DNA from 2 places in the Anaeromusa sp. genome. Region 2 is predicted to be linked to the other one. Evidence: riboswitches for the same ligand, from Rfam matches in the RefSeq annotation. Region 2 holds a riboswitch; the other holds the start of a gene.

Region 1 (6,738 bases), on a different contig from region 2:
AAAATGGGCCAGGACGGTCATGATCGCGGCGCTAAAGTAATTGCTACCGCTTTTGCGGACATGGGCTTTGACGTAGATATCGGACCTCTTTTCCAGACACCTGAGGAAACAGCGCAGGATGCGGTGGATAACGATGTTCATGTCGTTGGTATGAGTTCCTTGGCGGCAGGTCATAAAACGCTGCTGCCTCAATTGGTGGAAGAATTGGCTAAACGCGAGCGCGACGATATCATGGTGGTTATCGGCGGCGTTATTCCGGCGCAAGATTATGAGTATTTGCGCGAGCACGGTGCTGCCGCGATTTTTGGACCGGGTACTATTATTCCCGTGGCGGCTCGGAAAATTTTGGAACAGTTGTTGCAACGTCTTGATCAGGAGGCGTAATTATGAGCACCAAGACCTATCGTCCCGACTGGGCGCCGCAAGAAGAGGATGCTCGTTTTGCTTGCCGGGTGATGAGCGGCGTTGACGGAGGTCATGACGGTATGCCGGAGCAGGCTGCTACGGCGGTTCCCGCCGCAGTGACGGCAAAAAGAAAACGCAAGTTAGATGTGGCGGATTACGTAGCAGGCGTATTGCAAGGAGATCGCACGGTATTGTCCCGTGCGATTACGTTGATTGAGAGCAATGCGCCTAGCCATTTTGCGCAGGCCCAAGAGGTGTTGCAGGAGCTTTTGCCTGCTACCGGGCGTTCGCTGCGTTTGGGCATCACCGGCGTGCCGGGAGCGGGGAAGAGCACCTTTATTGAAGCCTTAGGTTCGCGATTGTGTGAAGGCGGCCACAAGGTGGCGGTGTTGGCGGTTGATCCCAGCAGCACCTTGACGAAGGGCAGTATTTTAGGAGATAAAACCAGAATGGAGCAGCTTTCTCGCCAGCCCAATGCTTTTATCCGCCCTTCTCCTTCCTGCGGTACCTTAGGAGGCGTAGCGCGCAAAAGCCGGGAAACGATGCTTTTGTGCGAGGCGGCAGGATTCGACGTTATTTTAGTGGAAACTGTTGGGGTTGGGCAAAGCGAAGTAACAGTACGCTCGATGGTTGACTTTTTCCTGCTGGTCGTTTTGACCGGTGCTGGCGATGAACTGCAAGGCATGAAAAAAGGCGTTATGGAACTGGCGGATGCCATTTTGGTCCATAAAGCCGACGGGGATAACCGGGGTCGGGCGGGCGTGGCCAAGGGAGACTATGACCGGATGCTGCATTACTTGCGCCCGGCTACGGAAGGCTGGGAAACAAAGGCGTATACCGCCTCTTCGCGTACAGGGGCGGGAATCGGAGACATCTGGAGCGTAGTGCTTGATTTTCAGGAGAAAACAAGTAAAAGCGGCGTTTTTTCAAAACGTCGTCAGGAGCAGGCTCTTTCCTGGATGTACGCACTGGTGGAAGAGCATTTACGGGAATTGTTTTTTCAACACCCAAAAGTCAAAGAGCAGCGGGGACCGATGGAGCAATTGGTTCGTCAAGGGACTCTGTCGCCGACTCTGGCGGCGCGGCGCTTGATTGAACGGTATGAGACAGCGGGAAACGACAGTTAAAGAGGGGAGATAGCTCCTCTCTTTTCGTCGTCCAAAACACGGTAAAAGGAGCGATGGTATGCGGCGCAGGTTTAGTATTTGGGGAATGATCGCGGTAAGTATTGTGTTTTGCGTTATGATGGCGGGATGCGGTGCGAAGCAGCAGGCTAACTCAAGCGGGACTTCGTATCGTATTGTAGATAGTCGGGGCGCAACAGTGGAATTGACGAAAAAGCCGCAAAAAATCGTAACCTTATCGGCGGGTACAGATCAAATTCTCTTAGGCATGGTATCAACACAACGGCTGGCGGCGATAAACGCGCTTCTTGATGATCCGGTTAGCTCGAATATTGTTGCTAAAGCTAAGAAAATACCGGTAAAAATACATATTCCTTCGGCGGAGCAGTTGCTCGCGATGCAGCCGGACTTGGTTATTGCGCCGGACTGGATCAGTGAGGAAATTGTTGGCATGCTGAGGGACGCGGGACTCCAAGTGATCGTGTGTAAAGGCGCGAAAAATGCAGAGGATGTGCAGGGAAACATTCGACTGATTGCTAAAGCGATAGGAGAAGAGGAACAAGGGAACCGGCTTTTAGCGGCGATGAACGCAAAATTAGCGGAAATTCAGCAAAAAACAGCAGCCATTCCGTTGGAACAACGAAAAAAGGTAGTGCTGATTTCTTTGATGTCGACCTATGGCGGCAGCGGCTGCATATTTGACGATATGTGCCGCCGAGCCAACGTGATTAACGGCCTTGCCGCAGCAGGCATTCAAAGCGGGCAGAATTTTAATAAAGAGCAGTTGGTGGCGATTAATCCGGATTTGCTTATTTTGCCTGCCTATAACGATCATGGAAACTATGATATTGAGTCGTATCGGCGTGAATTTTTAGAGGATCCGTCGCTGCAGACACTGCGAGCCATTCGGGAGAAAAAACTGTATTTGCCAAGGGAAGGCTATATTTACAACAGCTCTCAAGACATGGTTTTCGGGGTGCAAGAGGTAGCGTACGCTGCCTATGGAGATGAATTTGCCCAGCCTGCGGATCGGCATCTTTCGGTTTCCGGAGAATGAAAACAGTGGTTGACATATAGTAATTGCGGGTGTAGGATGAAAACAGAATTTTTCTGCTGCTTTTGATTTTCCTCATGCTCGCAGGTGCCGGGCGGAAAGCAAACAAGAGTTGATGAATTTTACGTACCCAGCAATAGTATATGGTTTTGTATATCGCCGCAGGCTCGCGGGTGACGAGCAGGGGATACGAAGAACATGAATTTCTTCCTAGCCTTTTTGCGAAGGCTAGGATTGTTTTTTTTGCGGCGACATTCTGCAGGAGGGTTAAGGGTTGAACAAAAAGGCAATTGTCTTAGTAAGTTTTGGCTCGGTGGACGCTGCTGCTTTGCAGCGTACCTTAGATCCGCTGGAAGAACGTTTTCAACAAGTCTTTCCAGAGTGGAAAATTTGCAGAGCCTTTTCTTCGCAGGCGGTGCGAGATAAATTAACAGCGCGCTCCGGGATACAGGTAGACGACATTGAGGAAGCCTTGAGGAAGCTGGCGTGTGAGGCTTTTGAAGAAGTGTATGTGCAGCCTCTATTCTTAACGGTAGATGCTACTTTGCAGGGAGTGCAAAAATATATTGCCGCAGAAGCTAGAAAACCGGCATGGAAAACAAAGACGCTGGCGCTGGCGCGTCCGCTACTGCTCTCTTTGGGAGCAAAAGATCATCCTGATGATTATGTTTTGGCGATAGAAGCATTGCAGCAGCAATGGCCGCCTTTACAAGAAAGTCAAGCAATCTTGCTGGCTTGTAATGGGGCGCAGCAAATGGAGTATGCGGTGTTGCAGTTAAAACTTGAGGCTGCCGGTTATGAACGTATTTTTGTCTGTGTTACAGACGGCTTTCCCGATTTAGCGAACGCTATGACCAAAATGAAAGCGAAAGAAGTGCAGGATGTTCTGATTGTGCCGTTTATGCTGCTTGCGGGCGAGCATATTCTTAACTATCTTAGTGGCGTTAAGTCAGATTCGCCCAAGCTGATTTTAGAGCAAGCCGGTTTTAAGGCGCAGGTTTTAACAAAAGGATTAGGCGAAAATCAGGCGATTCAGGAGTTATTTATTCAGCATGTAAAAGACAAGCAGCAAGCAATCGCTAGACGTCACGGACGTAGAAACCAATCGCCGATTGAGACTTGTTGCGCAAGTAAATAGAATTTAGGAATTTTGACAAATGAATATGGATGAAACAGGTGCCCGGAAGGGCTTAATAGGGAAGACCGGTGAAAAACCGGCGCGGTCCCGCCACTGTAATGGGGAGTAAATCCATAAAATACCACTGGGGCGAATGCCTTGGGAAGGTTTGGATGAGCGAAGATCCAGAGCCAGGAGAACTGCCTGTTTAGCAATCACCGTTTTTACCTACGAGCGATGGGGAGGGGATTACTGAGCAAGCTTTTTGTTTTGACATGGAGTTTTTTGCATCTGTAATTAGGAGCCGCCCTACATGGGGCGGCTCTTTTTGTATGGGAGGAAGGGCCTATGAAAAAAATTGCTTTTTATGGCAAAGGCGGCATCGGCAAATCGACGACGGCTTCGAATGTGTCGGCTGCGCTGGCGGAAGCCGGCTATCGGGTTCAGCAGATTGGCTGTGATCCGAAAAATGATTCGACGCGGCTCCTCTTGGGGCGCAACTGTCAGCAGACGGTGTTGGATATGGTACGTCAATATGGGGAAGGCGTTTCCTTGGAGCAGGTGGTTCACGAAGGATTCGGCGGCGTTCGCTGTGTTGAGGCGGGGGGGCCTGAACCGGGCGTGGGCTGTGCAGGAAGAGGCATTATCGTGGCCCTTGAAAAGCTAAAAATGCTGCAAAAACTTCCAGAAGAGGAACAGCAAGTCGTTTTATTTGACGTTTTAGGGGACGTAGTGTGCGGCGGCTTCGCCGTACCGATTCGGGAAGGCTATGCTACTGATATTTACATAGTGTCTTCCGGCGAATTGATGTCGATTTACGCGGCGAACAACATCGCCAAAGGCGTAGCCCGCTTTGCCGGGCGCGGGCCGGTTCGTTTAGGAGGGATTATCGGCAACAGCCGCCAGATTGTTAATGAAAAAGCTTTGCTGGAGGAATTTGCAGCGCGCTTGAATACACAGCTTATCGCTTTTGTGCCGCGGGATGCGGTGATGCACCAGGCGGAGATTCGACGCAAGACCGTCATTGAATGGAAGCCTGCCTCGGAGCAGGCAAGGATCTATCGGGATTTGTCGCAAAAGCTGCTGGATAATCAACAGCTGACTATTCCTACGCCGTTGACTTTTGAAGACCTGGAAGAGATGGTGCTGCGTTATGGCGATGAATAAGCGGCATATGGTGACCTTGAAGCGCAGCTGCAGTTGCAGTATGCCCGGGGTATGGCGGGCGGTAGCGCATAACGAAGGGGCGGCAGTCATCTTTCACAGTCCCAAAGCCTGCGGACATGTGGCGCGGGAAATGGAGCTGGGTGGACAATATTCTGCGCTGGCAAGGACTTTGAAGCTGGAGCATGCCTATAGAGCTCCCTTGGTTACCAGCAATCTAACTGACGATCATTCGATTTTCGGCGGCGCAGAGCAGTTGCGAGGGTGCATTGATTTTACGATGCAAACGTATAAACCAGCGTACGTGCTGTTGGCAGCGTCCTGTTTAGCCGGCGTGATTGGCGATGATGTGGAAGCGGTGGCCGAAGAAGCGGAGGCCTTCTGGAAGGTTCCGGTTATGAGCGTTCCTTGCAGTGGTTTTTTGGATGGCGAGTATGGCGCTGGCTTTTATTTTGCTGCGCAGCGTTTGATCGACCGTTCGATGCGCCCGCAAGCAACCGAACCGGATACGGTGGTTCTTTTAGGAGATCGACGGGGGCCTGGCGGAGCGGAAGAAGCAGAGCTGCAAGAGCTTTTAAGCGTCTTTGGACTGCGGATTGTTGGACATTTTCCTAATTATAGTTCACTCGAAGAAATTCGGATGCTCCCGGCAGCTTCTTTTTGCATTCCTTTAGGAGGACATACGCAACCGGAATATTCCATGGGGCGTTTAGCTTCTTACCTTGAAGAAAAATTTGGTATTCCCTATTTGCAGCAAGAGTATCCGTCTGGCTGGGAAGGAACGAAAGCCTGGCTGACAGCGTTAGGGAAAGCGTTAGGGCGAGAGGAAAAAACGGCAGCGGCCATTGCTAAGCAGAGTCGGCGAGTAGCGGAGGCCAGTGCGGCCTTGCTTCCCTGGACGCAAGGCCGCAGCGCCGTATTGGGAATTGGGCGGCCTTTAACCCATTTTCAGCCGCAATGGGTACTGGAGGTATTGGCTTTAGCCCAGATGAAGCTGGAAGGGATTATCCTTTTCGCCGGCTTGACGCCGGAACAGCATCAGGAATTGCGTAAAGCTTTGGAGGGGGTTGGCGCTCCTATCGTGGACGAGGAAGCAGGGAAAACATTGCTTACGGAAGAAGCGGTTCTGCTTTCGACGCATGAGGTGGAGGAGATGGGACTGCGACAGCTGCAGCTGCCTGTATTGACGCCGGTAGGCGTTGGCGGTTTGCTGGAAGTGCTGACGAAATTAGGACGATTGTTAAAACGATCTCCGTATCGAGGAGGAGTTGTTTATGGCTGGTGAAGCTTGGGGAGACATGTGCGCCCAGACCAATACTTGCGCTCTGGCAGGCGGCGCGGCGTTTTTCGCAGGCGTACCAGAAGCGGCAATGATGGTGAACGGGCCTTTGTGGTGTTACTTCTATGCGCTGCGGCAGCTAGAACGGCCCTGCCCGAATGTGGGGAAACGCTTTTTTTGCACGCAGCCTGACAATCAGGCGGTTGTATTCGGCACGGAAGACTGCCTGCTGGAAACGCTTTCCTTGTTAAAAAAAAGCATGAAACCGGAGGTTGTGTTTATTGAAAACAGTTGCGCCGTCAGCTTGATCGGCGATGATGTGGCAGGCATTGCGGCGCAAGCAGATCTTTCCTGTCCGGCTGTCTGTATGGATAGCGGCGGTATGCGCGGCGGCTTTTGGGAAGGCTATCGGGAGGCAGCACTTGCGTATGTAAAAACGCTGCCTCCTCGGGTGCGGCAAACGGTGCGCCCCAAAACGGTGAATCTTCTTGGCTGTACTGTGGGGTACTATCAAGAACAGGCGGATATAAAGGAAATGGAACGGCTTTTGGAGCTGGTCGGTTATAACGTATTGACGCGACCAGGTGCAGGAAGC
Region 2 (10,837 bases):
GCGGTACGCGGGGGCCGTGAATATCGCATGATTCCCACGAAACGCCTTGTGGCTCGGCTGGGACTGTCGCAGTATGATGTGAAAGCGCCGCTGTTGGCGGAAATGCCGCAGGTGCGCAGCGTGAAGCTATTGTTATCGCAGCACATCGGAGCGCCGGCCAAACCGATTGTAGCCGTGGGAGACAGTGTCTCGAAAGGGCAATTGGTGGCGGAGATTCCCGAAGGAGCCGGGCTGGGAGCTAACGTGCATGCCAGTATAGCCGGCAAGGTTGTAAGCATCGACGGCGCCATTGTCATTCAGGCGTAGTAGCGTACAGGGGGAATGAACATGAAGCGAGCCATTGGCTTGTTGGAATTGAAGAACATCACGCGGGGCATTTTGTCGGCGGATGCTATGCTCAAGGCGGCTAATGTGGATATGGTTATGGCTCAGCCGCTTTGTCCTGGCAAATACGTGGTCATGGTAGCCGGTGATGTCGGAGCGGTGCAAAGCGCGATTCGCAGCGGCAAGGCGGTAGGTGGCGAAGAAAATGTAGTGGATGAGTTCGTGCTGCCTAATCCGCATGATTCCTTGATTGGCGCCGTGAGCGGCTGCAGTGACGTCCATGAAATTCATGCTTTAGGCGTGATTGAAACCTATTCAGTGGCTTCCGCCGTGGTTGCTGCTGATGCGGCGGCTAAAGCGGCTAATATCGCTCTTATTGATGTGCGTTTAGCGCGCGGTATGGGCGGCAAGGCGGTTGTGACCTTAACAGGTGATGTGGGTGCTGTCAATTCTGCTGTACGTGCAGGGGCGCATGCCATTGAGCATGGCGGTTTCCTAGTGGATCAACTGGTTCTGCCTGCGCCGCATAAAAATTTGCACGAAGCCTTATTCTAAAAATATAGGGGGTGCGCACTATGGTTAAACGTATGGTTCTCAATGAAACATCCTATTTTGGCGCAGGCGCTATTGAAGTGATTCCGGAAGAAATGACGCGGCGCGGTTTTTCCAAAGCCTTTGTAGTGACCGATAAAGATTTGGTGGCTGCTGGCGTAGCTGCTCAGGTTACAGCGGTTTTGGAAAAAGCGTCAGTTCCTTTCTCGCTCTATGATGAAGTGAAACAAAATCCGACAGTGGCTAATGTCAATGGCGGCGTGGCTGCTTTTAAAGCGTCCGGCGCTGATTGTATTGTGGCCATCGGCGGCGGTTCGCCGATTGATACAGCCAAGGGGATTGGCATTGTGGTGAACAATCCTGAATTTGCCGACGTATGCTCGCTAGAAGGCTGCGCAGCGACTAAAGCCAAAAGCGTGCCGGTCATTGCGGTGCCGACAACGGCGGGAACTGCGGCGGAAGTTACGATTAACTACGTTATTACCGATGAAAAAAACGTCAAAAAAATGGTTTGCGTGGATCCTAACGACATTCCGGTTATGGCGGTCGTAGACCCGCAGCTGATGACTTCTATGCCTAAAGGGCTGACGGCTGCCACCGGTATGGATGCGCTAACTCATGCGATTGAAGGGTATATTACCCAGGGCGCTTGGGAGATGAGCGATATGTTTGCGCTGCAGTCCATTAGCCTCATTGCTAAGCATTTGGCTACGGCTGTAGAACAGCCTGCTGATGTGGAAGCTAGAAGCGGCATGGCCTTGGCGCAATATGTGGCTGGTATGGGTTTCTCAAATGTCGGTTTAGGCATCGTGCATTCCATGGCGCATCCGCTGGGCGCGCTCTATGATACGCCTCATGGCGTCGCTAATGCCTTGCTGCTTCCTTATGTTATGGAGTACAATGCTCCGGCATCTGGAGAAAAATACAAAGAAATTGCTCGCGCTATGGGGGTTCAGGGTGTGGATGCGATGGAGCAGGATGCGTATCGCAAAGCGGCTGTAGATGCGGTAGTGAAGCTGTCTAAGAAGATTCGTATTCCGCAAAAACTGCAAGATATCGGCGTACAGGAAGAAGATCTGCCTAAACTGGCTGCTGCTGCCTTTGCCGATGTTTGTACGCCTGGCAATCCTCGCGAAACCAATGAAAAGGAAATTCTTGCTTTGTATCAGAAGGCATACTTCTAGGCCGTTGGGGGCCGCCGCGACGCCTCACGGGGACGGCGCGTCACGATAGGACCCATTCGACATGCAAAGAAGAAGGGGCTGTGTTGAAACTTGGTTTCTGCACAGTCCCTTCTTCTTTGCCATGATATGCAGTTTTTCGGTGGAAATATAGCAAGAGGTAAATTCTGTGGACTGTCTTGCTCCAAGAAAAGCCTCAAATACAATCATTGCCACCGTAATCCTCTGCTTATCCTCTTGCGTACCCTCCCGAGACTCCGGTTCTCTTGTTCAATCCTGTGCTTCGTACCATTACTACTCTATCTGCTCCTGTTAAACCTTATGCGCTTTTGGTATCTTTGGGAGCTTTGATAGCGGCAGCGCCTTCGTCGCCTGTGCGGATGCGCACGGCGTTAGTCAGCGGCTGAATAAAGATTTTGCCATCTCCGAGTTTGCCTGTTTTCAAGATTTCTTTAGCGGTTTTGACTACCGTTTCTACAGGTACTTCGCAAACAACAATTTCCACCTTGATTTTTGGCAGCAAGTTTACGGAATACTCGGAACCGCGGTATACTTCTACATGGCCTTTGGTCAGGCCGCTGCCGAAGATTTGGCTGACGGTCATGCCGGTAACGCCGATTTTATTCATGGCTTCCTTGAGGTCGTCCAACTTGGCGGGACGGGTGATAATTTCCACCTTGGTAATAGGCTCCATGTGTATTCCTCCTTTTTTAGGGAACAAAAAAATCGCTCCACTGCCAATCAAAACGATTGTCAGAGGAACGACCATTGTTCCGGAAACATATTCAAACTATGCTTATAATTATAGCGGCAATGCAGTGATAAAGCAAGATATTCCGTTCTTGACGAATGAGAAAAGTGTTGGTATACTGACTTCAATTTCATAATATATGACTGAGGTGCCGCTAATTGCGGAGAATAGGGAAGTCGGAGCGGCTTAATCAAAGGCCGTGTACGCGCGGGCCCGCCACTGTACCGGAGAGAGCTTGCCAGATGCCACTTGCGCCGAAAAGTTGCAGGGAAGGCGGCAATGTATCGATGAACCGGGAGTCAGGAGACCTGCCTCAGATCAGGAAGACCTTGTTGGATACAAAGGCTTTTTAGGATTGCTTCCTAAAAAGCCTTTTTTATTAAGGTATGGGGTCTTCCAGAAAGAAAGGGAGTAAATGATGAATTTATTGCAAGAAACTATAGCGAAAATCGAAAAGCCAGATGCAATAGCCTATGAAACTGTGAAAAAGAGCTTGGCTCAGACTGTATACCCTTCGGGAATGCTGGGGCGTTTGCCGGAGATGGCGGCGACCTATGCGGCTGCCACAGGGAACCCCAAACCACGGGAATTGAAGCCATGCATGGTGATTGCTTGTGCGGATCATGGGGTGGCGCGGCGTTCTGTCAGCGCTTACCCCATAGAGACAACGGCGCAGATGACCATTAACTATGTGGCTTCTAAGGGGGCCAGCGCCAATGCATTTGCTAATTTTTGCGGTGCTGATATGGTGGTAGTTGATGCGGGCGTAGCGGTGGATCTGCCGTCTTTCCCAGGGCTTTGGGAGCGGAAGATCGCCTATGGTACGGAAGATTTTACCCAGGGGCCGGCCATGACGCAGGAGCAGGCTGTAAAAGCATTGGAAATTGGCATTTCGATTGTGCAGGAAAAAGTGCAGGAAGGATATCGCTGCTTTACTTTAGGTGAAATGGGCATTGGCAACACAACCAGCAGTGCTGCCATTGTGGCGGCTATATCCGGCGAGGACCCGCTGCAAACCACCGGGCGGGGCACGGGAATTTCCGATCAGCGTTTGGCGGACAAGCGCCAATATGTCCGGCAAGCGCTAACGGTCAATCAACCCCAGGGAACTGACGGCTTGGATGTTTTACGCAAGGTGGGCGGCTTGGAACTCGGCGTGTTGGCGGGTGTGGTGCTGGGGGCTGCGGCGCATAAGTGCCTGGTAATTGTTGACGGGCTGAATACGACGGCGGCGGCCTTAGTGGCGCAAGGTATTCATGCGGATAGTGCCGGTTATTTACTGGCGTCCCATTTGTCCGGCGAACCGGCCCATCGCATTGCCTTGCGCCAACTGGAGTTGGAGGCGTGTGTGGATTTGGGAATTCGTCTTGGCGAGGCGATTGGGGCCTCGTTAGTGGTGGATATGCTGCAGATGGTTTTGGCTATGCTGGAAGACGCGTACGCAAGTGCGGAGGAGGGGTTGGCGTAATGAGAAAGGAAAAAATGATCGAACAGATTATTGCGTCAGTAGGCCCGATGGATGCAGCGGCGTTAGAACGCTGCCAAAGGCGCTTAGATAACTTGACTAAGCCACTAGGGAGCTTGCATCATTTGGAGTTTTTAGCGTTAAAATTAGCTGGCGTAACAGGGCAGTATCGTCCGGCTTTGCAACAGAAGCAGGCTGTGTTGGTTGTGGCGGCGGATCATGGCCTTGTAAAGGCGCTGTGCAAAGAGGGCAAAACAACAGCGCAGCGTGTTGCCGACGCTTGCCGCGTGGACAGTCCGCTGCACGTTTTTGCAGCGAAAAATGCTGCCGAAGTGGTCCTGGTGAATGCGGGTATGCGCGAAAAATTTGTACACGAGCGGTTGCAGCAGGCGGCCGTGGCTTTTGGAACTTGCGATTGGCGTCAAGGACCGGCGATGAAGGAAGATTTGGTTTTGGAGGCGCTTTGTTTAGGAATCTCTCTGGCGCAGGCGGAAGCGGACAAAGGCGTGCGGATTTTAGGTCTGGGCAGTATTGCCAAAGGCGGTATGCTTTCTGCATTGATTTTGGCAACTGTTTTGGGAGGGGGCGTCCCAGTTTCGCTGCGACAGCAAGCGACTGTAAGCGAAAAGATCGCGAAGCAATTGGTCTTGGTGGAAAAAGCTTTTGCTTCGTATAATGGCGAAACAGAAGCAAAAGCCTTATTAAGCCGTTTTGGAGGTTTGGAAACGGCCGTTTTATGTGGGGCGATTTTAGGCGGAGCAGCTAGAGGCATGTTGTTGGTTCTTGACGGGCTTGAGACGGCTGCGGCTGCCTTAGCGGCGGCGCAAATGCAGCCGTTGGTAAAGAACTATCTGATTGCGCCACATGTTGCTGCGGAACCTGGATTTCAGGAAATGTTATTTTTGCTGGGGCTGCCAAGTTACTTGCAATTGCAGTTGCAGCAAAGCGAAGGGATTGGCGCTGTACTGGGAATGTCTCTTTTGCGGGCGTCTTTGCATATGCTGAATGATATGAGAACCTTTGGAGAAGCGGCTGTGGCGGTGGCCCAGGACGGACCGGGGGCCGAGCGGCAGAGTCATGCAGTGCGAGACTAAAAACACTGGAAAACATAGGAACACAGCACTATCTTAATAAAGAAAATCGAGCAGGATTGTCTAAGCTTGACGGCGAATTTTCAATATACGTATAAATATTTTAGGATGCCTTTAAAGGAGGCGAAACCATGGAAACGCAATGTGAAAAAATGTCGCTGGCGTGGGCTATGACTTGTTTTTCCGCGGAGGAAGCGGCGAAGTGGATGGGGCGGCTTACGTTGGAAGCGCAAACTAAATGGCTGTTGGCCTTGGATGAGTTGTCTCCGGAAATGCTGCCGGAGGATATTCGGGAAAGTTGGCAGGATTTTTCCTCGCTGCGCATATTTGGACAACCGGTTCGGCAATTGGGAGCGGTGCTGATGGCAATGGCCTTGCGCCGAGGCGATTCGGAAACATTGCGTCTCATGGACCGTTTGGAAGAACTTCGGCCGGGAATCCGCAGCCGAATGCGCTCGCATGTTTTGTTTTTTGAAGAGCTGCAAGGTCTGCGGGACCGGGATCTTCAAGAAGTGTTGCGTCGTGAAGGGCTGCATCCATCTCTTATGTTTGGCACTAGCGAAGAGTTGTGCGCGAAATTGCTGCGCAATGTTTCGCGTCGGGCTGCCTCGGATGTGGCGAATACGTTGCCGCCGCCGGAGAAACGGGAAGAATCGGTTGCGGTGCGTCAGCGCAAGGTGGCGTTTACGCAGGTGGTATTGTCCTTAATGGAAGCAGGAGATATATTGGGGCCGGCTCATGTTTTAACTAAAGATGAAGGCTGGCAGCTACTGGAGCTGCGTAATGAAGCTTCTGGTTGGCTCAAAACCAGAAGCGATGAAGAGTTGGCTTCGTTTTTGCGAGACCGGCTGCAATGGGTGGACGTGGCGATCTTGCTGCGCTTGAGCAGCGGTGCGGAAGCTAAATTGTTGCAAGAGGTGCTGGATGAGACCTCATGGAAGATGCTGCAGGAATTGGTGGAAGCGGAAACCGAAGCGACTACCAGCCGCGGTCTTGATGGCTTGCGACGCATGTGCCTGGAAATAAGGCGCGATGCAGAAGAAAACGAAGAAGAATGAACAAGAGTCGCGAGAGTCACGGGAGGGTACGCATGAGGGATACGGAGCTCAGCTTTTTAACAGGAGTATAGGGAGTAGATGGAGGGTTCGAAGGAGTAGGAATGGCACACAGCATGACAGCATAAATAGAGATTGCTTCGCTTCGCTGGCAAAGACGAAAGTTAGTTTGAGAGACAAATACTTTGCTTAGTGCATGTTAGCCAGCTTAGACGTCGTTGCGAGGAGCGGGGCGACGTGGCAATCTCCTAAGACTATAAAAAAAGCTGCGGCGACTTGAAAACAAGTTGTCCGCAGCTTTTTTGCATATTCAAATTTTATAAACAGTAACCCTCGTTCGTACCCTCACTTTACTCCATCTACTCCTTGTTTAATTTATATCGTTAATAGGTTTGTTCCAAAAGAGCAGATTTTTTTCTTTTAATTCCGAGCGGGTAGCTTCTTTGGGCCAGAGCTCATGTACGGAGTCTTCGCGCATGGCAGCGGCCAAATGGTCGTAAATGGCTGGATTTTGCGAAGCTAGAGAAGCGATGAGTTCCTTAGTGGCTTGGCGCTGGGTTTTGCCGTTAAAAGGGCAAGGGTTGGGGATGGGTTCTTGACCGTGCAGCGTCCAGGCCTCACGCAGTTCCTCTTCGCGGAAAAAAAGCAAGGGGCGAATTACGGTGACGCCACTGCGTTCTAAGATTGTTTTCGGTAGAAACGTGCCAATTTGTCCGGAATGGAGCAGGTTCATCAGCAAGGTTTCTACGGCGTCATCGTGATGGTGGGCATAAGCGACTTTTTGAAAGCCGTGTTCGGAGGCAAAGCGGTTAATGGCGCCGCGACGGAAAAAGGCGCAAGTAAAGCAAGGATCTTTTCCTTGGTTTTCTTCAATGATGGAGGCAATATCCGCCTGAATAAAATGAAAGAGAATATCCAGTTTGGCGCAAAAAGAGGCTAATGTTTCCTGAGGGAAGTTTGGAGCAAAGCCGGCGTCAAGGGTCAGCGCCGCCAGTTCAAAACGCTTGGCCGAAACTTTTTGCAGCGCTGCTAGGGCAAAGGCTAAAAATAGGCTGTCTTTGCCGCCGGATAGGCCGATGAGGATGCGGTCGCCCTCCTCAATCAGATCAAATTCAATCACGCCGCGCAGCAGGCGGCTGAAATAGGCTTTAGGCAAGTTGTGAATTGTCGTCGTCATTTCGCTGTCGTACCCTCCGGTTACTCCGTTACTCTTGTTTGCTTTTCTTTATTATACAGCCTGGCGTCAAGGTACGGGGTTACGGAAAAGGCTGGAATAAGGTATAATAAAACTAATTGCATTTTTTTGCAGGCAAACCAGAACGAGGAGTGTTGATTCGATTATGGCGAAACCGATTTATGCTATTGGACATCGTAATCCGGACACGGATTCGATTTGTGCTGCTATTGGCTATGCGCATTTAAAGCAAGCGCTGGGGGAAAATGTGGTAGCGGCCCGGGCTGGCAAGATTAATGCCGAAACAAAGTATGCCTTAGAACACTTCCGCCTAGAGGAACCGCTGCTGCTGCCGGACCTCAATCCGCGGGTAAAAGATATTATGTGCACCGATTACCTTTCAGTGGCTCCGGAAACGACGCTGCGTGAACTAGGGAAACTGATGCAATGCGGCAATGTCAAATCGGTGCCTGTCGTAGTCGGGGACAATCAACTGGTCGGTATTTTATCAGTAAGTGATTTGGCAAAATTGTATTTTAACGAACTGCAGATGCCGGATGATTTGGCGGAAAGCGGCGTAGATTATGCGGCGGTGCAGCGTGTGCTGGACGCTAAAGTACTTTGCGGCGACGATTTGCTGAAGCGTACGTTGGCTGGGCGGGTGCGCATCGCTTCGGGAACGTCGGCGGCTGTGTCTCGCGTCATTAAGGCGGGAGATATTGTGCTGACGGCGGATCGCCGGGAAGCGCATTTGTCTTGTTTGGATTTGAATGTAGGCGCCTTGGTGGTTACTGGAGACTATGCGGTGGACGAGGAAGTATTGGCAAAAGCGAAGCAACAAGGTGTGCTTGTGCTGCAAACAGCCTATGACACGTATACTTCGGCGCGGCTGATTAATCAGAGTACGCCGGTGAGGGCGATCATGCAAGGCAAAGTGCTTTCTTTCAAACCTACCGATTTGATTAACGACATCACAGGACCCATTGCGGCGACTAACTACCGTAATTATCCAGTAGTGGAAAATGGTCGTTTGGTGGGCCTGGTGGATCGGGACAAGCTGATCATGCCGGAACCGGAGCGGGTTATTTTGGTGGATCATAATGAAACAGCGCAAGCGGTGGAAGGCATTGAAGAGGCGAAGATTCTAGAAATCATTGACCATCACCGTTTGGGCGGGCTGACAACCAGCGAGCCCATTCTGATTCGGCAAGAGCCTGTGGGCTGTACGTCGACCATTGTAGCTAATATGTATTGGAATTTAGAGATTGATATTCCCAAGGAAATTGCCGGCGTGCTCTTGTCCGCCATTATTTCCGATACGGTGCTCTTTAAGTCGCCTACGGCAACCGCTGTGGATCGCCAGGCGGCGGAAAAGCTGGCGGCTATTGCGGGGGTTTCGTTGGAAGAGTATGGCATGGCTATGCTGAAAGCGGGTTCCGGGCTGCAGGATATGACGCCGCCGGAGATTACGCAAACAGACTTGAAGGAATTTCGCATGGGCGATTACCGCATGACCATTGCGCAGCTGTCGGTGATGGATGTGAGCGAGGTGCTGGCGCTGCGTCAGGAACTGCTGCACAGCATGGAGCAGATTCGGGCCAAGGGCGGCTATGACATGGCGCTTTTGATGATCACCGATATCTTGACTGAAGCAACGCATTTGGCCTATGTCGGCCAGCCGGTGGAATTGATTGAACGAGCTTTTGGCAGCAAAGGCGAAGAGCAGGTAGTGTATCTGCCAGGTGTTATGTCACGCAAAAAGCAAATTGTGCCTCCTTTGACAGAAGCGGCCAAAGTATAAGCTAAGCGTGCAAAGTAGTAAAAAAAAGGTTAGCGGCGGACCAACGTCAACGTAGAGTGTGGCGTTGGTCCTCTCTATCGATTGTAGGAGTTGTGTTATATAGTGTGGATTTTGCTGACAGGATTAATTTTCGGTTTAGGGGCGGTACTGCTGGTGGCGCAAGGAAATCCGGGGAATTACGGCTTTTGCGCAGCCTGCCATTTGCGGGATATTGCCGGTGCATTAGGCTTACATAAGGCGGGGACGCTGCAGTATGCGCGGCCTGAAATTCTGGGCATTATTTTAGGCGCTGCCGTTATGGCGGCTTTTCGCGGCGAGCATCGTGTGCGCGGCGGTTCGAAACCAATGATTCGGTTTTTCTTAGGCATGGTCATGATGATCGGCGCCCTGGCATTTCTTGGCTGCCCCCTTCGGGGTATTTTGCGCTTGGCCGGCGGCGATTTGAACGGCTTAACCGGCTTGGCTGGCTTTGCCAGCGGTATTGGCGCGGGCATTTGGTTTTTGAAACGGGGCTATAATTTAGGACGCTCCCATTCGCTGGAGCGCAGCGCCTGGAAACCGGCTGGCTATGCGACGCCGTTGGCGGCTGTCGTACTAGCTGTTCTTGTTTTTGTCGGCGGCGCCGGAGTGCTGGCCTTTAGTAAAAGCGGCCCTGGGTCCATGCATGCCCCGATTGTGATGAGCTTGGTTTTTGGCTTGCTGGCCGGGGTGGCGGCGCAAAAAACGAGAATGTGCCTTTCAGGGGGGATTCGGGATTTTATTTTAGTGAAAGATACATACTTGCTGAAAATCTATGGCGTGCTTTTTTTAGCCGCCTTGGCGGGTAATTTAGCTTTTGGCTTTTTTAAGCTTGGTTTTGATGCGCAGCCGTTGGCGCATACCATGCATTTGTGGAACTTTTTAGGACTGATGCTGGTGGGCTTGGCGGCTACGCTAGCAGGAGGCTGTCCTTTGCGGCAGCTGATCCAGGCTGGCGAAGGCAATCTGGATGCTGCTGCCTGCGTGCTGGGCATGCTGGCGGGAGCGGCAGTGGCCCATGGTTTGAATACAGCTGGAAGCCCGGCTGGGCTGGCTTGGAACGGGCAAGTAGCGGTAGCGGCTGGCCTCGTTGTTACGGCGGCCATCGGCTATTTGCATTGTAAAGAAGCGGTCTAAGGAGGAAACTGAGCGATGAAGCGACTGGATATGAGAGGACTTAGCTGTCCCATTCCATTGATGAAAACCAAAGAAGCCATGGATGCCGGGGAAGTGGAACTTGAAGTCTTGGTGGATGAACCGGCAGCTTGGGAAAATATTGGCAAGCTGGCCGCCTCTCAAGGCTGGCAATGGATTTGTGCCGCCGGAGAGGGCGAATGGACGCTGACACTGCGCAAAAATGTCTAAAAAGGCGAAGGATACCTTGGAATCCTGGCGTTAAGCGGCATTTTTTGCTATACTATATTA

Evidence for each region. Region 2 has a riboswitch for cobalamin ahead of cobT (nicotinate-nucleotide--dimethylbenzimidazole phosphoribosyltransferase). Riboswitches for the same ligand answer to the same signal wherever they lie in the genome.
Region 1: it holds a riboswitch for cobalamin, as region 2 does, so the genes downstream of both, PHF27_RS06320 (nitrogenase iron protein NifH) here and cobT (nicotinate-nucleotide--dimethylbenzimidazole phosphoribosyltransferase) in region 2, are expected to answer to the same signal.

Annotation. Positions count from the first base shown of each region.
Region 1 covers NZ_JAQUZF010000032.1:4,169-10,906, forward strand. The annotation lists gene scpA (methylmalonyl-CoA mutase) at 1-384, shown strand, start outside; gene meaB (methylmalonyl Co-A mutase-associated GTPase MeaB) at 387-1,532, shown strand; gene PHF27_RS06310 (ABC transporter substrate-binding protein) at 1,591-2,586, shown strand; gene PHF27_RS06315 (sirohydrochlorin cobaltochelatase) at 2,858-3,721, shown strand; cobalamin riboswitch at 3,741-3,923, shown strand; gene PHF27_RS06320 (nitrogenase iron protein NifH) at 4,049-4,867, shown strand; gene PHF27_RS06325 (nitrogenase component 1) at 4,854-6,149, shown strand; gene PHF27_RS06330 (nitrogenase component 1) at 6,139-6,738, shown strand, end outside.
Region 2 covers NZ_JAQUZF010000047.1:3,021-13,857, forward strand. The annotation lists partial or broken gene PHF27_RS14335 (electron transport complex protein RnfC) at 103-303, shown strand; gene PHF27_RS07875 (BMC domain-containing protein) at 328-879, shown strand; gene fucO (lactaldehyde reductase) at 900-2,060, shown strand; gene PHF27_RS07885 (P-II family nitrogen regulator) at 2,377-2,751, opposite strand; cobalamin riboswitch at 2,938-3,139, shown strand; gene cobT (nicotinate-nucleotide--dimethylbenzimidazole phosphoribosyltransferase) at 3,224-4,276, shown strand; gene PHF27_RS07895 (nicotinate-nucleotide--dimethylbenzimidazole phosphoribosyltransferase) at 4,276-5,367, shown strand; gene PHF27_RS07900 (FliG C-terminal domain-containing protein) at 5,496-6,422, shown strand; gene PHF27_RS07905 (ATP-binding protein) at 6,790-7,596, opposite strand; gene PHF27_RS07910 (putative manganese-dependent inorganic diphosphatase) at 7,760-9,394, shown strand; gene yedE (YedE family putative selenium transporter) at 9,497-10,549, shown strand; gene PHF27_RS07920 (sulfurtransferase TusA family protein) at 10,565-10,777, shown strand.